Regions from separate parts of the Saccharopolyspora terrae genome, predicted to be linked through region 1. Evidence: riboswitches for the same ligand, from Rfam matches in the RefSeq annotation. Region 1 holds a riboswitch; each other region holds the start of a gene.
The links. Region 1 has a riboswitch for cobalamin ahead of E1181_RS23855 (putative cobaltochelatase). Riboswitches for the same ligand answer to the same signal wherever they lie in the genome.
Positions count from the first base shown of each region.

Region 1 (5,822 bases):
CGTTGGGTCGGTACTCACAGGGTTGAATCTCGTAACCAAAACGAGACTAAGCGGCCAACCCGCTGTCACCGCTGACGGCGCGCACGACTCCGGCGACGTGTTCGGCGGAGAGCTCTTCGAGCCGCAGGCTGGGTCCGCCCAGGGCTGCGGCCACCTGGTTCGCCAGTCCGAGCTTGACGGGACCGTTCTCGCAGTCGACCACCACGGAGGCGGTTCCGGTGCCCGCGAGCACGCGTGCGGCGCGCAGGGCGTCGTCGACGGCCTGCTTGCTGCCGGTGGCTCCTCGGACGCCGACGGTGGCCTTGCCGTCGGTGAGCAGCACGACGAGCGGCCGGCGCTGCGGGTCGCGGGTGCTCTCGGTCTGGATGACGTGCTGGGCGCGCAGCAGTCCGTCGGCGAGCGGGGTGCGTCCGCCGGTGCGCATCCGGCGGAGCCGGGCGGCGGCGATGTCGACCGACGAGGTGGGCGGCAGGGCGACTTCGGCCTGGTCGCCGCGGAAGGTGATCACGCCGACCTTGTCCCGCCGCTGGTAGGCGTCGCGCAGCAGGGACAGGACGGCGCCGCTGACGGCGGTCATCCGGTCGCGGGCGGCCATCGAGCCGGAGGCGTCGACGGCGAAGAGCACGAGGTTGCCCTCACGGCCTTCGCGCAGGGATCGGCGGACGTCGTCGGGGCGCAGGACGAGGCCGGGTCCGCTGCGTCCGCGCGCGGCTTGGTGGGGCGCGGCCGCGGCGAGGGTGGCGGTGACGTGCAGTCCGTGCCCGTCGACGGTCGTGGCGCGGGTGGTGCGCCCGCTGCGGGAGCGGGCGCGAGACCGGCGGCCGGGTGCGCCTTCGCCGAGTCCGGGCACTTCCAGCAACCGGGCGCGGAACGACTGCCCGGCGCCGACGGGGGCGCGTTCGGAGTCGCCGCCACCGGGCTGCTGGTCCTGCTCCTCGCCGCCACCGCCTCCGGTGGGGCCGGTGGGCTCGTCCTGGGGTTCGCCGCCTCCGCCGGGACCGCCGTCGGGTCCTCCGTCGGGGTCGTCGTCGGGGTCTTCCGGCGGCTGGTCCTCGGCCTGCTCGGCCGCGTCGGAGAGGGCCTGCTGCAGCTGGTCCTCGGCCATGCCGGGTTCGTCGAACGGGTCGCGGCGGCGCCGGTGCGGCAGGGCGAGGCGGGCGGCGGCTTCGACGTCCTCCTCGGTGACGGCGTCGGCGCCGCGCCAGGCGGCGTGGGCGATGGCGGTGCGCGCCAGCACCAGGTCGGCGCGCATGCCGTCGACGTCGAAGGCCGCGCACAGCGCGGAGATCCGGCGGAGTTCGGAGTCGGGCAGCACGACGTCCTCGACGCGGGCGCGGGCGGCGCGGATGTGCTCGGCGAGTTCGGCGTCGGCGTCGGCCCAGTGGGCGGCGAACCCGGCGGGGTCGGCTTCGAAGGCGAGCCGGCGGCGGACGACCTCGGTGCGGGTGCCGACCTCGCGGGAGGCCGCGACCTGCACGGTGAGCCCGAAGCGGTCGAGCAGCTGCGGCCGGAGCTCACCCTCTTCCGGGTTCATGGTGCCGACCAGCAGGAACGACGAGGCGTGCGAGACGGACACGCCGTCGCGCTCGACGTGGGCGCGGCCCATGGCGGCGGCGTCGAGCAGCAGGTCCACGAGGTGGTCGTGCAGCAGGTTGACCTCGTCGACGTAGAGCACGCCGCGGTGCGCTCCGGCGAGCAGGCCGGGCTGGAAGGCGCGGACGCCTTCGGTCAGGGCGCGTTCGAGGTCGAGCGAGCCGATGAGCCGGTCCTCGGTGGCACCGACGGGCAGTTCGACGAGCTGCGCGGGCCGCCGGGTGGCGGTGTCGCCGTGCGGCGCGTCGGGGCACTGCGGGTCGGGCGCGGTGGGGTCGCAGCCGAAGCGGCAGCCGTCGACGACGTCCAGCGCCGGCAGCAGCGAGGCGAGGGCGCGCACGACGGTCGACTTGGCCGTGCCCTTCTCGCCGCGCACCAGAACACCGCCGATGCGCGGGTGCACCGCGTTGAGCAGCAGCGCGAGCCGCAGGTCGTCGTGGCCGACCACGGCGGAGAAGGGGAAGCGAGGGGCAGCGGACATGCCGGTGTGGTTCCTTCCTCGGGGTGCGGACGCCCCGCTGTCGGGAACAAGGGGCCGCAGTGTCCTGACTCCCGGATCGTCACGTCCCTCCGGCCTTCCCAGGTCACCCCGGTGGCTCGCGCGGGAGGTCCGCTCCCCGGTCACAGTGGCGCCGACCGTGCCGGACTCGCACCGGCTTCCTGCCAACACCCCTTGCAAACGGATTCACCGACATCGTCCCAGACGTCGATCAAGCGCCCAACCTTCCGGCGCCCCAACTCACAGTTCGGAGTTGGGGGTGGTTGCTTTGCTTGGCGGTGCCAGCAGCAGAACCTGAGCGGCTCCGTGCACTCCGTGCGCCACTCCTGATGTATAGCCAATACACGGCGTCGCGGCGTACTCGCCACGAAGCCGCTGGAGAACCCGCGGCGGTGCCAGCTGAGTCCCACGCCTAAAACGGACACCGCATCCCTGAAGGCACCTCAGCGTCCGGCGGTCACGCCCGCGCGGCGGGGTTCGCGGCGCATGTCGACGTGCGGAATGCCGTCTTCGAGGTATTCGTCCCCGGTCTCGACGAAGCCGAAGGAGGCGTAGAAGTCCTTGGCGTAGGTCTGGGCGGACAGCACGGCGGGCGAGTTCTGCACCTCGGCGACGGCGGCGCGCATCAGCTTGCGGCCGATGCCCAGGCCGCGGGCGCTCTGGGAGGTGCAGACGCGGCCGATGCGGTAGGTGCCGTCGGGGTCTTCCAGCAGCCGCAGGTATCCGAGCACGTAGTCGTCGGCGGAGTCGACCCAGAAGTGGCGGGTGGAGTCCTCCAGGTCGCGCCCGTCGAGCTCGGGGTAGGGGCACTCCTGCTCGACGACGAAGACGTCGACCCGCAGCCGCAGCATCCGGTAGAAGTCGGAGGCGTCGAGGTCTGCGGTGTAGGCGCGTTGCACGGCGGTCGCGAGCGGCTGAAGGGTCACCCTTACCTGGATATCACAGGACTTCCCGGTTTCCCGCACTCGCCAGCGGCGGGAGTTGTGCAGACCACTCGCCCGCCGCTCACAACGGGTAGTTCGACAGCCTGGTGTAGACGCCGGGCGTGCCGGGACGACCGCAACCGGTGCCGTAGGACACCACGCCGATGAGCCGCCCGCCCGCGACGATCGGCCCGCCGGAGTCGCCGGCGCAGGCGTCGCGCCCGCCTTCGGGGTATCCGGCGCAGAACATGCTGCGCGGGTCGTAGTTCGGGTAGGCCGAGCGGCAGGCCTCGTCGGCGGCGACGGGCACCTCGACGGAGCGCAGGCTGTCCGAGTTGGGGCCGTTCTCGCTGGTCCGGCCCCATCCGTAGACGCGGGCCATGGCACCCGGTTCGTACGGCGCGGTCTCACCGGGCGCGACCACGGGGAGCGGGCGCTGCGGCAGCGGTGCGCTGAGCTTGAGCACGGCGAGGTCGTCGCCGGTGGTGAAGTCCTCGTAGCCCGGGTGCACCCACACGTCGTCGACCTCGGCTTCGCTGCCCTGCGAGCTGCGCAGGTCGGTCCGCCCGGCGATCACGCGGACGTCCTCGGGCGAGCGCTCGGCCCCGGTGAGCGGATCGTGCGCGCAGTGCGCTGCGGTGACGACCTCACCCGCGCGGATCAGGGTGCCGCCGCAGAACTGGTTGCCGTACCGGTCGGTCAGCGCGACCACCCAGGGCGCGTCGTCGGTGGTGCTGCCCGAGCCGCCGAGGATCCGGGACTGCGGCTGGTCGTCTCCGGTGATCGCCGGGTCCGCGTGGGCGGCGGGGCTCGCGCCCGCCAGGGCGGTGACCGCTCCGGCGATGGCGAGCGCGCGCAGCGCACGGGTCTTGTCGGCGGATCCCTGTTCGTCGCGGCCCAAAGTCGGTGCCTCCAGCTGTCGCGGTCATCGGCGGAGCGGACACACCGTAATCGCACGCACACCGAAACATCACGAGTCGCAACTCACAGTTTCGCCGGAAAATATTTCGTTAAACTCGACTCCGGAAGCAAATCCTTTCGCGAATGTCGCCGTTGGCAGTCGCACCTCCATCCCAGGGCATCGCGGAACCGGGGTACCTCCACCACCGGCACCCGCCGATCTCACCTGACCGGATGACGAGAAGAACCTGATCAAGCGATGTGGCAGTGCGTGCTGCCCGAAGTGGAGAGGAAATCGCCGTGCTCCTGGACACGACGCCGTTGCCCGCCTTCCTGCTGGCGAGCGCGGTCGTGATCATCACACCGGGAGTGGACGTCTTCCTGCTGCTGCGCACGTCGCTGAACCACGGCCGCAAGGCGGGACTGCTGGCGCTGGCCGGAATCCACACCGCCAGCGCGCTGCAGGTCGCGCTGGTCATCTCCGGGCTGGGCGCGCTGATCACCCAGGCGCCGGGCGTGCTCGTGGCGCTGAAGTGGGTGGGCGCGGCCTACCTGCTCTACCTCGCGGCCACCATCGTGCGCGGGTACTGGCTGACCAGGCGCGAGTCCGGCTCGCTGGACGTTCCGCCGCCGGATGACACCAACCCCTACCTGCGCGGCCTGCTCAGCAACCTGACCAACCCGAAGATGCTGCTGTTCAGCCTCGCGTTCCTGCCGCAGTTCGTCGGTGCGTCCACGCAGCCGGCGCTCCAGCTGGTCGCGCTGGGCGTGTTGTTCCTGGTGCTGGCGGCGATCTGGGAGGTCACCATCGTGCTAGCCGCCGCCGGGATCGCCGACCGGCTAAAGAACCCCCGAGTCTCGAAGTCGCTGGACGCGTTGAGCGCGACGGCTTTCGTGACCATCTCGATCGGTCTCGTCGCGAGCTGACAGCAGGGTCAGCAGCGCCAACCCGGCCAGCACGAGCAGCACCACCGGCACCGCGACCACATCCGAGAGCAGGCTGATCACGAACGGCGTGCAGAACCCCAGGTAGGCCAGCACCCACATGATCGCGGTCAACCCTGCCAGCTCGGACGGTCCGGCGATGCGGCCCACCATGGTCAGGCAGTAGGTCGAGACGAAGCCGTAGCCGGTGCCCAGCGTCAGCGCGGCGAGCAGGCCCAGCCACGGCTGCGCCTGCCACGCCGCGACGGCGGCCAGCACGAGCCCGGCGGCGATGGCCAGCAACCCGAACACGGCCGTCGCCCGCACCCCGCGCCGGGCGATCCGGCGAGCCCAGGGCTGCACGACCGCGCCGAAACCGGGCGCGCACAGCGTCGACACCCCCGCGTAGAGCACCTCGTAGCCGGGCGCGTGGACGGTGACCTGGGCGGGGAGCACGGCGAAGCCGACCGTGGGGCACAGGAAGATCCACGGCGCGACCGGCGCCACCCGGCGCAGGAACCGCGGATCGCGCACTCCCCTGCCGCGCGGTGCTCCGGCCGCCGGCTCGACGCGCGTCTCCGGGCAGCGCAACGCCAGCGGCAGCGTCACCGCGCACAGGACCAAGTGCGGAACGTAGGCGCTGACCAGCGGGAACGGCCCCCAGGTCGCGACCAGCGCGGACACCAAGCCGCTGACGCTGAAACCGGCCGCCAGCAGCACACCCGCCCTGCGCGCACCGGCGCCGTCCTCGGTCGCGGTCCCGAACGGCGGGTGCGACAGGTCGCGCACCCAGGCGCTCCCCGCGGCGAGCACGGCACCGGTGCTCACCCCGACGACCAGCCGCCCGACGATCAGCCACGGCACCACGTGCGCCCCGAGCATCAGCGCCACCGTGGCCAGCGCGCTGAGCACGATCGCCCAGATCACCACCGGCTTGCGCCCGCGCCGATCGGCCAGCGGACCCCCGAACAACAAGCCGGGCA
Region 1 is NZ_SMKS01000054.1:18,351-24,172, forward strand. It holds gene E1181_RS23855 (putative cobaltochelatase) at 47-2,074, opposite strand; cobalamin riboswitch at 2,110-2,282, opposite strand; gene E1181_RS23860 (GNAT family N-acetyltransferase) at 2,536-3,018, opposite strand; gene E1181_RS23865 (S1 family peptidase) at 3,098-3,916, opposite strand; gene E1181_RS23870 (LysE family translocator) at 4,216-4,842, shown strand; gene E1181_RS23875 (MFS transporter) at 4,756-5,822, opposite strand, start outside.

Region 2 (5,822 bases), on a different contig from region 1:
GGTCGACCTCGATGACGGCGGGCTCGGTTGCTTCGGGCACGAGCGGTCCCCCTTGGTTAAGTCGTGTGACTTAACCAAGGTACCCGAACCGCTCAGGACGGGACCGCGCCCCGCTGCCGGACCCGCACCGCGGTCTCCTGGATCGCCTCGACCAGCCGCGCCGTCTCCCGCGCTCCGCGCAGCCAGGACCGCTCGATCTCCGGCGTCCGGCCGTCGCGCACCGCACCGGCGAAGGAGGCCAGCGAATCGCGGAACTGGTGCGAGGCGTCGAGCGTGAACTCCTCGGCGTGGTCCTGCTCCTCCAGCCGCAGCAGCGGGCGGTGTTCGGCGGGCGGGGTGAACGCGCGCTCCAGGCTCAGGTGCGCCGCATCGCCCCACAGCGCGTAGCGGGAGCGGTAGGCGTGCTGGAAGCCGAACTCCAGATCCGCGAAGACCCCGTTCTCCGACACCAGGAGCGCGTGCCCGGCCATGTCCACGCCGGTGTCGGTGTCGACCCGCAGCGTCGCACCGGCCACCGTCAGCCCCTCGCCGAGCATCAGCTGCGCGGCCCGGATCGGGTACACACCGACGTCGAGCAGGCATCCCGCGCCCAGCTCGGGGTCGTAGCGGATGTCCCCGGCGCGCGGCGACGGAACGCCGAAGGCCGAGCTGAAGGTCCGCAACCGCCCCAGCCGCCCGCGCTCGACGAGCTCGCGCACCACCTCGTGCTGCGGGTGGTGCAGGAACGCGAAGTTCTCCCGCAGCAGCAGTCCGCGCTCGGCCGCCAGCGCCACGAGTTCACCGGTCTGCTCGGCCGAGATCGTCATCGGCTTCTCGCACAGCACGTGCTTGCCCGCGCGCAGCGCGCGTCGCGCCCACTCGAAGTGCAGCGAGTTCGGCAGCGACAGGTAGACCGCGTCGATCGCGGGGGAGTCGATCATCTCCTCGTAGCTCATCGCGGTCCCGCCGTGCTCGGCGGCGAAGCGCTCGGCCCTGGCAGGCGCCCGGCTGGCGAGGCCGGCGATCCGGGAACCCTCGATCTCGTGGAGCGCGGGCAGCATTCGTCGTTCGGCGATTCCGGAGCAGCCGAGCACACCCCACGCCACCGGCTGGTTCATCTGATCCCTCGCAGACTCGTCGACGCCTCGCAACGCGTGCAGCGTAGGGGATTTCGGTGAGCGGTCGCGGGACGCTCAGGTGGTTCGGCCGCGCCGGGCCAGCAGCGCGGCGAAGGCCGGAACGCCCACCAGCGCGGTCATGACTCCCACCGGAACCTCCTGCGGCGCGGCGACGGTGGTCGCCAGGACGTCCACCCACACCAGCAGGATCGCGCCCAGCACGGCCGTGACCGGCAGCAGCGCGCGGTGCCGCGGGCCCACGAGCAGCCGCGCGGCCTGCGGCAGGACCAGGCCGACGAACCCGATCGCACCCGCCGCCGCGACGAGCGTGGCGGTCAGCAGCGCGGTGGCCACCAGCAGCACGATCCGCAGCCGCGTGACGTGCACGCCCAGTGCTGCGGCCGTGTCGTGCCCCAGCGCGAAGGCGTCCAGCGCCCCGGCCCGCGACAGGCACAGCAGCAGGCAGACCGCGCACACCGCACCCGAGACCGCCACGTCGTTCCAGCGGGCGCCCGAGAGCGAACCGAGCAACCAGAACAGCACGCCCCGGGTCTGCTCGGCGTCCGCCGAGGTGATCACGACGAACGACGTCAGGGCCGAGAACAGCTGAGTCCCCGCGACACCGGCCAGCACCAGGTGCGTCGTGGTGCCACCGGCCACCGCGCCCAAGGTCATCACCAGCGCGAACGCGACCAGCGCACCGGCGAAGGCGCCCGCGGTCACACCGATCGCGCCCGCGCCCAGCCCGAGGATCACCACCAGCACCGCGCCGGTCGAGGCGCCCGCCGACACGCCCAGCAGGAACGGATCGGCGAGCGGGTTGCGCAGCAGCGACTGCAGCACCGCGCCGCACACCCCGAGCCCGGCGCCGCAGATCGCCGCGAGGACCGCGCGCGGCAACCGCAGCTGCCAGACGATGCCCTGTCCGATCCGCGACACGTCGGTCTCGCCCAGGCCCAGCCGTGCGCCCACCACACCGGCCACGTCGGTCACCGACAGCGGAGCCGGTCCGAGCGTGACCGCCACGGCGATCGACAGCAGCAGCAGCGGAATCCCGACCAGCACGATCAGCGAGGAGGGCAGGCGCCCGGTCCTCACCGACGCTCCAGCTCGGCCAACCGGTCGGCGAGCCGCTCGATCCCGGTGATCGTGCGCATGCTGATGTTCATCTCGGTGCCGGTCATGCCCATCCACCGGCCCTCGCCGACGGCGGGCAGCCGTGACATCGCGGGGTCGGTGCGCAGGAATTCCTGCTTGGCGGCCAGGGAATCGCCTTCGCCGTCGCGGGTGAGGTCGCCGAGCACCAGCAGGTCGGGGTCGCGGGCGAGGACGTCCTCCCACGACACCTGCGGCCACATCGAGCGCACGTCCTCGTAGGCGTTGCGCACCCCGAGGGTGCGGGTCATGATCGCCGGGGATCCGGTTGATCCTGCCACGTAAGGGGATTCGGTGCGGGCGAACCAGAACAGCACCGAGGTGTCCCGGTGGGGCACGGCCTTGCGCTGGGCGTCGGCCACCCGCTGCCGCAGCTGCGCCACCAGCGCCTCGCCGCGCTGCGGGACGTCGAAGATCGTGGCGATCTCCTGCACCTCCCGGTAGATGTCGTCGAGCTCGACCGGCTCGGCGAGCGGTGCCTCCTCGGGAAAGCAGTTGGAGGGGGAGAGGTAGGTGGGGACCCCGAGCTCGGCGAAGCGCTCCCGCGAGGCCACGCCTTCGTCGGTGAACACCGCCTGGTAGGCGCCCAGCACCACGTCGGGCTCGGTGGCCAGCACCGATTCGAACGACGGGTTGTTGTCGGAAAGCCGCGGTACTCGGGAGTTCTCGGCGGCCAGCGCCGGATCGACCGGATCGGTCCAGGTCGCGGTGCCCACCATCCGGTCCGCCAGGCCCAGCGCCAGCATGATCTCGGTGGTCGACTGGTTGAGGCTCACGGCGCGGCGCGGTGGTTCGGACACCGAGACGTGCCCGTCGCAGTTGGGCAGCGACACCCGAGGCGGAGCCGACTCCGTCGCGGGAGCGTTGCAGGCGGCGAGTGCGGTGGCGCAGAGCAGCATCAAGCCCGTGCGCGTCCAGCGTAAGAACACGTTGTGCGGAAATCCTCACCCCAGGCCCATGCGCGAGACCTGGTCGGCCGATTCCCGGAACCGGTGCGGGTCCGGGGAGCCGGCAGGTCTTCGGGCTCGGGCTCCACCGGGCGAGCCGCCTTCCCGGATCGAGTGCGATCCAGTGGCTCGGGCTCGCCCGTCACCCCTACCGCTGCGCGTCAGCTCCGGCTTCCGACCGGATTCCCATCGGCCACACGTGGCACGACCGGCTCGCGATCGAGTCTAACCGGCCGGGGCGCGGTCGATCCGGCGGCCGCTGCGCCGGACCACCTCGACGTCGTGAGTCAGGCGCACTCCGCGCGCAGCATCACCCGTTGACCAGCGGTACGAGGTTCCAGTGGATGTCGGGTCCGGGATCTCAGTGGAATTCCGGTACCCGATTTCAGTGGAACTCGGGTACGAGGTTTCAGTGGAAGTCGGGTGCCGGGGTTCTGTGGAAGTCGGGTACCCGACTTCAGTGGAAGTTGGGTGCCGGGTTTCAGTGGAAGTTGGGGTGTGGATTACTGGTGCGTGCCGCCGTCGACGCGGATCTCGGTGCCGGTGATGAAGGCGCCGTCGTCGGAGGCGAGCATCGCGACCACGCCCGCCACGTGCTCCGGCGGTGCGAATCCGCTGCCGAGAGCGGGGGAGAGCTTGGTGAACAGGTCCCAGTCGGTGTCGGCGGGCAGCTTGTCCGCGGTGGTCTCGGTGATGCCGCTGCGAATCCCGCCGGGCACCAGCGAGACCGCGCGCAGGCCCTGCTTGGCGTACTCCAGGGCGATGCTGTGGGTGAACGACTGGATGCCGCCCTTGCTCGCGGCGTAGGCGGCCATGTAGGGGTGCGCGAAGTTCGCCGAGGTCGAGCTGAAGTTGATCACCACGCCGCTGCCGGTCTCCAGCAGCGCGGGCAACGCCGCGCGGGTGACCAGGAAGGTGCCGGTGAGGTTGACCGCGAGGATCCGGTTCCACAGCTCCAGCGAGCACTCGTGCGTGTGCGCGCTGTGCAGCATTCCCGCCGCGTTGACCAGCACGTCCAGCCCGCCCAGCTGCTCGGCCGCGGCCGGCACCGTCGCGTCGACGGCGTCCTCCTGGGAGATGTCCAGGGGCAGGGTGCCCAGCAGGTCGCACGTGCCGGCCGCGGCCGCGCGCCGCGAGGTCTCCTTCAGCCCGGTCTCATCGATGTCGGTGGTCAGCACCCTGGCGCCTTCGTCGAGCAGGCGCAGCACGCTGGCCTGCCCGATCCCCGACGCCCCACCTGTCACGAGCACGCGCTTGCCGTTGAGCCTGTCCATCGCGATCGCGTCCTTCCGCACCCTCGAACGCCCCGACCGGGCCTTCGTGAGGCTCAACGCACGACCCGGCCGGAAGTTGCTCATGAACCGAGGGTGAGCAGTCGATCGTCCGGTGTGGACGAATGTGACGAACGTCGGTCACAGCGAGTAGATCTCGGGGTGGACTCCACACGGAGCGTTAGTTAGGTTAGGCGCACTTAACTCACTGCGAGGTGTGGAAATGCGCTGGATGCGGACCCTGGGGCTGATCATGGCAGTCCTGCTGGGAATCGCCTTGACCGGCTGCGGCGCGGCCGGTCCCGAGAACGACGAGCCCGCCGCCGCATCGGCGGACGGCCAGTTCCCGGTCACCATCAAGACCGCGTTCGGTGACGTCACCGTTCCGGAGCGTCCCCAGCGTGTCGTCGCGCTGGGCTGGGGCGACGCCGAAACCGCGCTGAGCCTCGGGGTGCAGCCCGTCGGTGCCGCCGACTGGCTGCCGGTGGGCGGTGACGGCGTCCCGCCGTGGATCCCCGCCGACAAGCGCTACGCCACGCCGCCGAAGATGCTCGGCACCATGGAGGTCGACATGGAGGCCGTCGCGGCGCTCCAGCCCGACCTGATCCTCGACACCCGCGCCAGCGGCGACAAGGAGCGCTACAACCTGCTCAACCGGCTCGGCGTTCCGGTGGTGAGCATCCCGCCGGGCGGCGAGAGCTACCTGACCACGTGGGACCAGCAGCTGGACATGGTCGGCAAGGCGCTGGGCAAGTCCGCCGAAGCTGCCCAGCAGAAGGCCGACCTGGAGGCCAAGTTCCAGCAGGCGGCCGCCGCGCACCCGCAGTTCGCGGGCAAGACCGTGGCCGTCGGGGCGAAGATGGTCGGTTCCTACGGCGCCTACGTCAACGGCGGTTCGCGCCTGGAGTTCATGGAGCGGCTGGGGTTCCGCCAGTCGCCGGCCGTGCAGGCGGTGGCCGGGGACAACTTCTTCGTCAGCGTTTCGCCCGAGCGCATGGACCTGTTCAACGCCGACCTGACCGTGATGTTCCCGATCGGCCTGTCCGCCGCGGAGGTCGACAGGGATCAGATTTTCCAGTCGCTGCAGTCGGTCCGCGAGCACCGCGCCGTCGTGCTGCACGACGAGCAGGCCGTGCAGGCGTTCTCGGCGGGCACCGCCGCGGGCATGTCCTACGCGGTGGATGAGGTCGTGCCGCTGATCGCGCAGGCCCAGGCGGGCTGACCCGCTCCGAGGCGCACCACTGATCAGGAGAGAACGGTGCCCTCGTGGGATCCGGCCGAGGCCGAGCAGGTCACCTCAGAAGCGCAACTCCGCGAGGTCGTCGAGCCGCCGTTCCCGGAGATCGCCGAGA
Region 2 is NZ_SMKS01000009.1:126,584-132,405, reverse strand. It holds gene E1181_RS08895 (cytochrome P450) at 1-40, opposite strand, end outside; gene E1181_RS08890 (Gfo/Idh/MocA family protein) at 93-1,097, opposite strand; gene E1181_RS08885 (FecCD family ABC transporter permease) at 1,173-2,195, opposite strand; gene E1181_RS08880 (ABC transporter substrate-binding protein) at 2,192-3,181, opposite strand; cobalamin riboswitch at 3,246-3,427, opposite strand; gene E1181_RS08875 (SDR family NAD(P)-dependent oxidoreductase) at 3,703-4,473, opposite strand; gene E1181_RS08870 (iron-siderophore ABC transporter substrate-binding protein) at 4,694-5,692, shown strand; gene E1181_RS08865 (hypothetical protein) at 5,729-5,822, shown strand, end outside.
Region 2: linked by a shared signal. The riboswitch ahead of E1181_RS08880 (ABC transporter substrate-binding protein) and the one ahead of E1181_RS23855 (putative cobaltochelatase) in region 1 are both predicted to bind cobalamin.

Region 3 (5,822 bases), on a different contig from region 1:
ACGACCACGCGGGCCCGAGCTTCTTCTACTACTTCGACATCAGCTGGTCGGAGACCTTGCGGCGGCACGCGACGCGGCCGAAATGCGCCGAGTTCGGGGCCGCGGAGATGAGCGAGTGGTTCGGCCAGGCGGGTCGGCTCGACCTGATCGACGAACGCACCGTATCCGAGAGGCTCACCCTGGATGAGATCGTTGGCCGGATTCAGCGAGAGGTGTTCTAACGGTTGCAGGTTCGGGCCGTCATTCGCGGAATCGGACGACTGAGGCCGTCAGTCGCCTCACCCGGTCGGTGTCGCGGATGCCGTCGATCTCCACGATGCGGCCGTCCACCACGGTGAACGCCATGATCGACACCGGACGGCCGGACCGGGCGGTGACCACGCCGGGCAGGCCGTTGACGAGCACCGGGTGGAGCTCCGCACCGCGACTCGCGCGGGACTGCCGGGCGATCTTCTCCGCCCCTCGGTACACCGCGGGCGGCCTTTCACCGCCGAAGTCGGCGCGGAAGACGACGTCGGGGTCGAGCAACCGCACCAGCGCGTCGAAGTCGCCGGCGTTCGCGGCGGTGAAGAACGCGTCCACGATCGCGCGCTGCCTGCCGATGTCCTGGTCGGGAGTCGGTGGCGCGGCACCTCGGACGCGTCGCCGCGCGCGACTCGCGAGCTGCCGGGCCGCCACCGGGGTGCGGTCCACCAGCCGCGCGACCTCGTCGAAGGGCAGGTCGAACATGTCGTGGAGCACGAAGGCCAACCGCTCGGCCGGGCTGAGCGACTCCAGCACCACGAGCAGCGCGAGGCTGACCGAGTCGGCGAGCAGCGCCTGCTGCTCCGGATCCTCACCCTCGACGGCGGAGACCACGGGATCCGGCAACGGGGTGGCGGCGGTGTCGACGAGCTCCTCACGGCGACGCCGGCGCGACCGCAGCAGGTGCAGGGCTTCGCGAGCGACGACCGTGGTCAGCCAGCCACCGAGGTTGGCGATCTCGTCGGGCTCGGCTCGGCTCAGGCGCAGCCACGCGTTCTGCACCGCGTCCTCGGCGTCGGTCACGGACCCGAGCATCCGGTAGGCCACCGCGCGCAGCTGCCCTCGCTGCTGCTCGAACCGCTGAGCGAGCCGATCGTCGTCCGCCACCTGTCACACCGTCCCTCCGGCCGGGCTCATCACTGTGAACCCACCTATCCGCAGGATGTGACCACGAAGGAGAAGACCATGCCCGAGAACGCCAGTGGTTTCGTCAGCGTCAGGTACATGGTCGACGACGTCGACAAGGCCGTCGACTTCTACGCGCGCCATCTCGGCTTCACCGTCCGGAACGACTTCGCACCGGCGTTCGCCGACGTCACCAGGGGTGCCCTCCGGTTGCTGCTGAGCGGTCCGACCAGTTCGGCGGGCCGGGCGATGCCGGACGGCGCGGTCCCCGGGCCCGGCGGGTGGAACCGGATCCACCTCATCGTCGACGACCTGGCCGCCGAGGTGGATCGGCTGCGCGCCGAAGGTGTTGATTTCCGCAATGACGTCATCTGCGGTCCGGGCGGTCAGCAGGTCCTGTTGCGCGATCCGTCGGGCAACGTGGTGGAGCTGTTCCAGGCCCGGTGACGCGTCGGCGCTGTTTTCCCGCCGTGCTCAACGTATAGCGCACCCGGGGGCTTGCGGCAAGCCCCCGGGCATGCCGCAGAATCTCCGATCTGAAGCCGTGAGCTGCGAAGATGCCGACTTCGCGGCACGGTGTGACCGGGGGTTGAAAGATGATCGACGTTGTTGTCGCCGGTGCCGGTCCGACCGGTCTGATGCTGGCGGCGGAGCTGCGGCTGCACGGGGTGGGCGTGGTCGTGGTGGACGAGGCCGCGGAGCCCACGGACTTCGTGCGGGCGTTGGGTCTGCACGTGCGCAGCATCGAGGTCCTGGACCAGCGGGGCCTGCTGGAGCGGTTCCTGGCGGAGGGAACGAAGTACCCGCTCGGAGGGTTCTTCGCCGCCATCTCCAAGCCCGCGCCCGAGCGCCTGGACACCGCGCACGGCTACGTGCTGGGCATCCCGCAGACCACGACCGAGCGGCTGCTGGCCGAGCGAGCCTCCGAGCTGGGAGTTGACGTCCGGCGGGGCTGCGAGCTGGTCGGGCTCGATCAGGACGAGGACGGGGTGACCGCCGAGCTGGCCGACGGCTCGCGGCTGCGGGCGCGCTACCTGGTGGGTTGCGACGGCGGTCGCAGCACCGTGCGCAAGCTGTGCGGCATCGGGTTCCCCGGCGAACCGTCCAGAGTGGACACGCTGCTCGGCGAGATGAAGGTGACCGCGTCACCGGAGACGATGGCCGCGGTGACCGACGAGGTCCGCACGACCCAGAAGCGCTTCGGCGTCGGCCCTCTCGACGGCGAGTGGTGCCGGGTCGTGGTGCCCGCCGCCGGTGTGGCCGACGACCGCTCGACACCTCCGACGCTCGAGGAGCTCACCGGCCAGCTGGAGGCCATCGCGGGCACCGACTTCGGCGCGCACTCGCCTCGCCGCCTCGCGCGCATCGGCGACGCGACCCGGCAGGCCGAGCGCTACCGCTCGGGCCGCGTGCTGCTCGCGGGCGATGCCGCGCACATCCACCCGCCGGTCGGCGGCCAGGGGCTCAACCTCGGTCTCCAGGACGCGTTCAACCTCGGCTGGAAGCTCGCCGCCGAGATCGCCGGGTGGGCACCGGCGGACCTGCTCGACAGCTACCAGGACGAACGGCATCCGGTGGCCGCCGCGGTCCTGGACAACACGCGCGCGCAGATGCAGCTGATGTCCACCGAGCCGGGCCCGCGGGCGGTGCGGCGGCTGGTGTCGGAGCTGATGGACTTCGACGAGGTCAACCGGCACCTGACCGAGAAGATCATCGCGCTCGACGTGCGCTACGACTTCGGCGGGGAGCACGACCTGATCGGCAGGCGCATGCGCGACGTCGAGCTCGGGCGCGGTCGCCTCTACGAGCTGATGCGGGCCGGGCGCGGACTGCTGCTCGACCGGACCGGCGAGCTCTCGGTCGACGGCTGGGACGACCGGGTCGATCACGTCGTCGACGTCGGCGCGGAGCTCGACGCTCCCGCCGTCCTGCTGCGCCCGGACGGTCACGTCGCATGGGTCGGACACGATCAGCAGGACCTCCTCCCCCACCTGTCGAAGTGGTTCGGGAAGTGACTCATTTCTCCCTCCGACACGCCCATGTTGGTGTCGGTGGACGAGTCAGACCCAAGATGTAGAGTGTCGCTCGCTGGTGGTTCACCGGGCCCGCGCGGGTCCGGTGTGGCAACAGGGAACCCGGTGCGAATCCGGGACTGCCCCGCAGCGGTGAACGGGAACGACCGCCGTCATTGAGCACTGGACGCCACGCGTCCGGGAAGCGACGGCCAGTAGGCACGGTCTTGCAGACGAGACCGGGCGCCCGTGAGTCCGAAGACCTGCCACCGGCGCGCGCACGCCCGTGCGCGCCGTCCGGGACCTCGCGGGAGGGTCCACGCGGACATGCGATGGTCTTCGCTTCCGTCGCGTCCTCGCGTGCTGCCGCCGGTTCCGGGCATGCCTTCCGAGCTCGCGAGGAGAGAGTCCCGGTGACCGACACCGCACTGTCCGAACCCATTCCGCTCACCGGCGGCCGCGTGTCCACTGTGGTCGAGCAGTCCTGCGCGGGACTCGCCGACGTGGACCCGTCAGCGGTGCTCACCGAGGTCGAGCGCAACGTCTACCCCGGCATCGGTGACGCCGAACTCGGCGAAGCGCTGATCATGTCGGCGCGCACGCTGGTGGAGTCCGAGCCGAACTACTCCCTGGTCACGGCCCGGCTGCTGCTGGACAAGCTGCGCGGCGAAGCGCTGAGCTACTTGGCCGGTGCTCCGCAGCAGACCGACCAGGAGCAGATGCGCGACCGCTACGCCTCCTACTTCACCGACTACGTGCGGCGGGGGATCGAGCTGGGCCGGCTCGACCCGGAACTGGCCCGCTTCGACCTGTCCCGGCTGGGCGCGGCGCTGGAGGCCGAGCGCGATCTCGCCTTCGACTTCCTGGGGCTGCAAACCCTCTACGACCGGTACTTCCTGCACCACGACGGCGTCCGCTTCGAGCTGCCGCAGGCGTTCTTCATGCGGGTGGCGATGGGCCTGGCGCTGCGCGAGGACGACCGCGACGCGCGTGCCATCGAGTTCTACCGACTCCTGTCGTCGTTCGACTTCATGTGCTCGACGCCGACGCTGTTCAACTCCGGCACGACCCGCCCGCAGCTGTCGTCGTGCTTCCTGACCACTGTGGACGACGACCTCCAGTCGATCTTCAGCTCCTACCGCAACAACGCGCTGCTGGCCAAGTACTCGGGTGGGCTGGGCAACGACTGGACCCCGGTGCGCGGCATCGGCGCCCACATCCACGGCACCAACGGCGAGTCGCAGGGCGTGGTCCCGTTCCTGAAGATCGCCAACGACACGGCGGTGGCGGTCAACCAGGGCGGCAAGCGCAAGGGCGCGGTGTGCGCGTACCTGGAGACCTGGCACATCGATGTCGAGGAGTTCCTGGACCTGCGCAAGAACACCGGTGACGACCGCAGGCGCACCCACGACATGAACACCGCGAACTGGGTGCCCGACGAGTTCCTGCGCCGCGTCGAGGCCGACGAGTCCTGGACGCTGTTCTCCCCCGATGAGACACCCGACCTGCACGACCTCTGCGGTTCGGCGTTCGCCGAGCGCTACCGCGACTACGAGGCGGCGGCCGACCGCGGCGAGATCCGCGTGTTCCGGCGGGTTCGGGCCGTCGAGCTGTGGCGGCGGATGTTGACCATGCTGTTCGAGACCGGGCACCCGTGGATCACCTTCAAGGACCCGTGCAACCTGCGCTCGCCGCAGCAGCACACCGGTGTGGTGCACTCGTCGAACCTGTGCACCGAGATCACCCTGAACACCGCCGCCGACGAGGTCGCGGTGTGCAACCTGGGGTCGGTGAACCTCGCCCGGCACGTCACCGCCGACGGCCTGGACCGCGACCGGCTCGCCGCGACCGTCCGCACGGCCGTGCGGATGCTGGACAACGTCATCGACATCAACTTCTACACGATCCCCGAGGCCGAGCGCTCCAACAGCCGGCACCGCCCGGTGGGGCTGGGGCTGATGGGCTTCTCCGACGCGCTGCTGAAGCTGCGGATCCCGATGTCCTCCGATGACGCCGTGGAGTTCGCCGACCGCAGCATGGAGGAGATCAGCTACCACGCCATCGACGCCTCCAGCCGGCTCGCCGAGGTGCGCGGGCGCTACGCCTCGTTCGAGGGCTCGCTGTGGAGCCGGGGAATCCTGCCGATCGATTCCCAGGAGTTCGTTCGGGAAGCGCGCGGGAGCGCAGATCTGGACCGGAGCTCGACGCTGGACTGGTCGTCGCTGCGGGAGCGGGTTCGCGGCAGCGGGATGCGCAATTCCAACGTGATGGCCATCGCGCCGACGGCGACCATCGCCAACATCTGCGGCGTCGGTCAATCCATCGAACCGCTGTACCGCAACCTGTTCGTCAAGTCGAACATGTCCGGCGACTTCACCGTCGTCAACCCGCACCTGGTGGCCGACCTCAAGCGCGCCGGGCTGTGGGACGAGGCGATGGTCGCGGACCTGAAGTTCTACGACGGGTCGCTCGGGCCGATCGACCGCGTCCCTGACGAGCTGAAAGCCCTCTACGCTACGGCCTTCGAGATCGAGCCGCGCTGGCTGGTCGAGGCCGCGGCCCGCAGGCAGAAGTGGATCGACCAGGCGCAGTCGCTGAACCTGTACCTGGCCACGCCCAGCGGCCGCAAGCTCGACGAGCTCTACCGGCTGGCCTGGCGCA
Region 3 is NZ_SMKS01000019.1:35,946-41,767, reverse strand. It holds gene E1181_RS13550 (AAA family ATPase) at 1-221, shown strand, start outside; gene sigJ (RNA polymerase sigma factor SigJ) at 241-1,131, opposite strand; gene E1181_RS13540 (VOC family protein) at 1,210-1,596, shown strand; gene rox (rifampin monooxygenase) at 1,746-3,164, shown strand; cobalamin riboswitch at 3,225-3,446, shown strand; gene E1181_RS13530 (ribonucleoside-diphosphate reductase subunit alpha) at 3,494-5,822, shown strand, end outside.
Region 3: linked by a shared signal. The riboswitch ahead of E1181_RS13530 (ribonucleoside-diphosphate reductase subunit alpha) and the one ahead of E1181_RS23855 (putative cobaltochelatase) in region 1 are both predicted to bind cobalamin.

Region 4 (5,822 bases), on a different contig from region 1:
CAGGTCGCGGACCTCGTCGCGGATGGCGAGCGCGACCTGGCGGGCGGTGTCGGCCTGCGGCTGGTCGTCGCGGACGAACGACCACGCCAGCATCGTGACCGGCCCGGTCAGCATTCCCTTGACCGGCTTGTCGGTGAGCCGCTGCGCGTGCGCCGCCCACTCGACGGTCATCGGTTCCGGTCGCCGCACGTCGCCGAACAGGATCGGCGGCCGCACGCACCGGGAGCCGTAGGACTGCACCCACCCGTTGTCGGTGGCGGCGAAACCGTCGAGCTGCTCGGCGAAGTACTGCACCATGTCGTTGCGCTCGGGTTCGCCGTGCACCAGCACGTCCAGGCCGATGTCCTCCTGCAGCGCGATGACCCGTTCGACCTCGTCGCGCATCCGCTGCCGGTAGGTGGCCGCGTCGATGCGCCCGGCGCGCAGCGCGGCGCGCGCCTTGCGGACGTCGGTGGTCTGCGGGAACGATCCGATCGTGGTGGTCGGCAGCGGTGGCAGGCGGAGCGACTTCTGCTGCGCTTCCCGCCGCTTCGCGTAATCGGTGCGACGGGAGTCCTGCGGGCGCAGCGAGTCGAGTCGCGCGCGAACGCGGTTGTCGCGCACCCGCTCCGCCCGCACCCGGTCGGCCACCGCCGCACGCGCCTCGATCAGCTCGGGCTCGACGACCTCGCGGCCCTCGCGCAGAGCCCGCCCGAGGGTGACGACCTCGCGGACCTTCTGCGCGGCGAACGACAGCCACGGCTTGACCTGCGGATCGAGGTTGGTCTCGGCGTCGACGTCGTAGGGCACGTGCAGCAGCGAGCAGGACGTGCCGATGCTCACCTCACCGGCCGAGCCGAGCAGCGTCGCCGCCGCGGTCATGCACCGGTCGAGGTCGGCGCGCCAGATGTTGCGGCCGTCGATCACCCCCGCGACCAGGGCCTTGTCGCGCAACCCGGGTGTGGCGACGACTCGGTCCGCAGTGGACGGTTCGGTGACCAGGTCCAGGGCGAGGCCCTCGATCGGCGCGGCGGCGAGCACGCCGAGCGCGTCACCGGGATCGCCGAAGTAGCAGGCGGTGAGGATCGCGGGGCGTTCGGCGAGGTCGCCGAGGCGCCGGTAGGTGTTGCGCAGCGCGTCGAGCTCCTGCGGGGTGCGGTCGGCGGCCAGCGCGGGCTCGTCGAGCTGCACCCACCGGGCACCGGCCCGGTGGAGTTCCCCGAGCAGCTGCTCGTAGGCGTCGGTGAGTTCGGCGAGCTTGTCCAGCGGGTCGAAGTCCTCTTCGGACGGTTTGGACAGCAGCAGGAAGGTCAGCGGCCCCACCAGCACCGGCCGGATCTCCACCCCGAGCTCGCGCGCCTGGAGGAACTGCTCGACGGCGGTGCGGTCGGTGAGCGAGAAGCTCGTGTCCGGACCGATTTCGGGGACCAGGTAGTGGTAGTTGGTGTCGAACCACTTCGTCATCTCCAGCGGCGGCACGGCCTCGGTGCCGCGGGCCATGGCGAAGTAGGTGTCCAGCGCGCCGAGCCCCAGCTCGGCGTAGCGGCGCGGGACGGCGCCGAAGGTGACGGCGGTGTCCAGGACGTGGTCGTAGTAGGAGAACGTGTTGCCCGGCACCGAGTCGAGGCCGGCTTCGGCCAGACCCCGCCAGGTGTCCTCCCACAGCCGGCGCGCGACCTCCCGCAGGTCCGCCTCAACGCTGCGGCCCGCCCAGTAGGACTCCAGGGCGCGCTTGAGCTCCCGGTTCGGGCCGATCCGGGGATGTCCGAGTACGGTGGATCCGATCTTGCTGGTCAACGCTCTCTCCTCGCGAGCTCGACGTGGTCGGTCGAGGACTTCGCGACAGGCACGCGCCGACCAGCGGACGCACGTCGCCCGCTGATCGTCCGCCAGGCCCTCCCGCGAGACCTCGGACCAGCGCGCACCGTCGGTGCGCGCGCCGGTGGCAGGTCTTCGGACTCGCGGGCACCCGGTCTCGTCTGCAAGACCGGTCCTACTGGCCGTCGCTTCCCGGACGCGTGACGTCCAGTGCGTGATGACGGCGGTCGTTCCCGCTCACCGCTGCGGGGCAGTCCCGGATTCGCACCGGGTTCCCTCTTGCCTCGTCCCATCGCGCTCACCGCTCGACCGGACGAACCACCAGCACCCTCAGGCTAACCATCCGCGGGCACGAGACAACCCCGCGCAGCTCCCGGCGCGGTCCCCGTCTCGGCTCTGAGCTCCCGTTCGACACCTGGAGGAGATCCCGATCACGCCGGTGCTCAGCCGGTCTTGGCGGCACCGATGGTGAAGGGCGTGCCGAACGGGTCCTTGATCTCGGCGATGCGGCCGTAGGCCATGTCGTAGGGCGGCTGGACCACACCGCCCGCGTCGGCGGCGCGTCGCGCGGTGGCGTCGGCGTCTTCGACCATGAACAGCGTGCCCCAGGACGAAGCGGGGGCCGACGGGTCGCCGAGGATGCCGCCGATCTCGTGGCCGTCAGGTCGGCGCAGGAACGTGAAGTCGTCCTCGCCCAAGTACCCGTCGCTGTCCAGGCTGAAGTCGAAGACCTTCGGGTAGAACTCCCGCGCCGGACCCGGGTTCGGGGTGACGAGATCGTTGCGCAGCAACGTGTTCGGCTCGTTGACCAGGCGGGCGCCGACGTGGCGGTTGCCGTGCCAGAGCCCGAACTGCCCGCCGACCGGGTCGGAGAGAATCGCCATCCGGCCCTTGTCCATCACGTCCATGGGCGGGGTGATCACGTGGCCGTCGGCGGCCTCCGCCTTGGACACGGTGCCGGCGACGTCATCGGTGGCGAAGTAGACGTTCCACCAGAACTCGGTCGCTCCCGGGTCGTGGTTGGGCATGAGCGCGGCGACTTCCCTGCCCCGGAGCAGGCACATCGTGTAGCGGCCCGTCTCCTCGGGCCCCACGTCGAACTCCCATCCGAACACGGCGCCGTAGAACTGCATCGCACGATCGAGGTCCGGGGTCCCCAGATCGATCCACGCGGGCGTCCCGTTGGGCTGCACCGCATCGACTTCCGCCATGACTCCTCCTCAGCTTCCGGGAACTGCCACGACGGTAACCAGCGGCCCCGACAAATCGCCCACCGAGCGCGGGAGTGTCACCCCTGGTGACGCGGAGGAGCGCTCAGGACTTGATCGGGGACCACGCCCGCAGCCACGTGTCGGGATTGCTGAGGTCCGGGGTGGCCGTCGCGTTGCGCACGACCGGAACGCGCATCAGCATCCCGAAGTTGTCCGGGTCGGCGATCCGGTGCTTGAGGCGCTCGTGGTTGCGCTCGCGCAGCTCGGGGTCGGTCAGGCAGCGGACCGCGCCGAACCCGCCGCGGGTGAACACACCGCTGCACAAGGTCAGGCTGCGCCGCACGTTGTAGGGGTTGGGGAAGCGCGCCAGCATGCCCACGTCCTCGATGAGCCGGTCGTCGTGCAGCGTCGGCCGGTACTGCCGGGACTCCTCGGCGACCTCGAAGACCTCTCCGTGCCCGAGGTCGTCGACCTCGACCTGGCGCACCGGGAGGCCGAAGCGCACCTGCCGCCGCATCGGGTTCATCGCCGGGCTGCCCAGCAGCACCAGGTGCGCCTGCAGGTCGTGGGGGTCGATGCGGCGGGCGATGTCGAAGCGCACGTCCGACACGGGGTTCAGCGCCCGGACGTGCCCGTAGAGCTCGATCAACGAGTCGCCGTCGGCGTAGGAGGACATCCCGATGTAGTTGCGCCGCTCGGGCGAGGCCAGCGGCGAGAGGTTCCGGGCCGGAACGCGCCCGGTGAGGATGCGCACCGGACCGCCGTCGGGGAACCTCCAGAAGTCCGAGAACCCCTGCGCCGAGGCGGAATCCTCCGAGTGGGACCGCAGCGCGTCCAGCTCCTCCTTGAGCTTCGCGCGGACCCGGCGCTCCTGCTCGGAGAGCGAGGCCGGTGACGGAAGTTTGCCGTTCCTCGCGGGGTTCTCGGCCGCGAAGAAGGTCGCGTAGTCGCCGAGCCGCGGCGGTGGCGGCACCTTCACGCCGCCTTCCCACTGCGAGACGCTGGAGACCGCCACGCCGAGCACCCGCGCCAGCTTCCCCTGCGTCAGACCGTGCCCCTGGCGCAGTTCCCGCAGCCGTGCGCCGAGACCGGACCGCTGTGCACTCACCACCGCTGCCTCCTCGCGATCAGGTCTTCGGTCGCCACTCGTAGAGCCGGTTCGCCGGGTTCTGCAGGTCGGGCGTGCCGGTCACGTGCCGCATCACCGGAACCCGCATCAGCACCCCGAAGCGGTCGAGGTCCTCGACGTTGTCGCGGAGGTAGGAGAGGTTGCGGTCCCTGGCCTGCGGATCGGTCAGGCAGCGCACCGCGCCGAACCCTCCCCTGGTGAACACGCCGCTGCAGAAGGTCAGCGTGCGGCGGATGTTGTTCGGGTTCGGGATCCGCGCGAGCATTCCGACGTCCTCGACCAGCTGATCACCGCGGAAGCCGGGTTTGAGCCTGCGCTCGCCGTCGATCTCGAACACCGACCCGTCGGGGACGTCCTCGTCGGGGACCTGCCGGACCGGCCACTCGGCGGTCAGCCACTCCACCCACGGGTTGGCCGCGCCGCTGCCCAGGAACACCAGGTGGGCGCGCAGGTCGTCGTCGCCGAGGTTCTCGAGCCGGATCTCCACCTCTGAACGCGGGTTGGCCGCGCGCACCGTCCCGAACAGCTCCACCGCGGCGTCGAGGTCGGCGCAGCGGGCCAGCGACAGGAAGTTGGGCTCGCTGGGGGTGCCCAGCGGCGACCAGTGCTTCTCGCTGAGACCGCCGGTGACGATGAGGACCGGCCCCCCGTCGGGGAAGTGCCAGAAGTCCTGCCTCGCTTCGGCTTCCACGGGGTCGCGCATCTCGTCCAGCGCCGTCCGCAGCCGGTCGAGCTCCTGCTTGAGCCGCAGGCGCTCTTCGCGCTGCTCGCCGGTGAGCTGGTTCTCCGGCGGGACCCCGCCGGTGGTGGCGCCTGCGGCGAAGAACGTCGCGTAATCGGCCAATCGGGTGAGCGGCGGCAGTTTCGCCCCGCTCTCCCAGGAGGAGATGCTCGACACCGCGACTCCGAGGGACCGGCCCAGCCGAAGTTGCGTCATACCGCGGGATTCGCGCAGCTCGCGAAGTCGCGAGCCGAGCCGTCCGGTTCCGCCCTGGTTCCCGGGACGGGCCATCGCGCCGTCTCCTTCACTCCGTTCGGATAATTTCACCAAACTTCACTGAACCGCTGAAGACCAGCAGATACTGACACCTCGGGTGCATAACGGCAAGTCGTTGCCCCACAAAGACATTGACGGTTTGTTGAGGTAATCGCATACTGACGGCGTCGCGTTTCACTCGGCGGAGAAGAACTTCAACGAAGAAGTGAAATTTCACCGCGGAGCGGGCGCTCGGCGTCTCGGATCCATCGGAGGCGCGGCCGGCGAATCGTCGGCCGGACATGCGAACGCCCCCGGAAATCGTTTGGCCACGACCGGGGGCGCTGCGCGCACTCACGATCACCCTCACAACGGGAAACACCCGTGAAGGGAGCTCGCATGTTCACGATACTCCCGGAGGTGCTGGCGGCAAACGACCCACCGGTCGTCACCCCTGACACCGTTTCCTCCGTCCTGCAAGGAATGCTGTTCGGCATCCTGGTCGCGCTGTTCGCGGCGGCGGTGGTGCTAGCCCGGGCGATGTCCGGCCTGGCGACCATCGCCCGGTCGGTGCTCGGCCCGCCCGCGGCCGTGTTCACCGTGCTGTCGGTGCTCGCCCTCGTCCTCCTCGCCGGGAACGCGGGGGCCGTTCCATGATCCACCGACCCGATCCGCACCTGGCGGGCCCGCTGAACATCGGGTCCGCCTC
Region 4 is NZ_SMKS01000019.1:28,298-34,119, reverse strand. It holds gene metE (5-methyltetrahydropteroyltriglutamate--homocysteine S-methyltransferase) at 1-1,776, opposite strand, end outside; cobalamin riboswitch at 1,907-2,135, opposite strand; gene E1181_RS13515 (VOC family protein) at 2,241-3,008, opposite strand; gene E1181_RS13510 (helix-turn-helix domain-containing protein) at 3,112-4,116, opposite strand; gene E1181_RS13505 (helix-turn-helix domain-containing protein) at 4,136-5,149, opposite strand; gene E1181_RS13500 (hypothetical protein) at 5,513-5,770, shown strand.
Region 4: linked by a shared signal. The riboswitch ahead of metE (5-methyltetrahydropteroyltriglutamate--homocysteine S-methyltransferase) and the one ahead of E1181_RS23855 (putative cobaltochelatase) in region 1 are both predicted to bind cobalamin.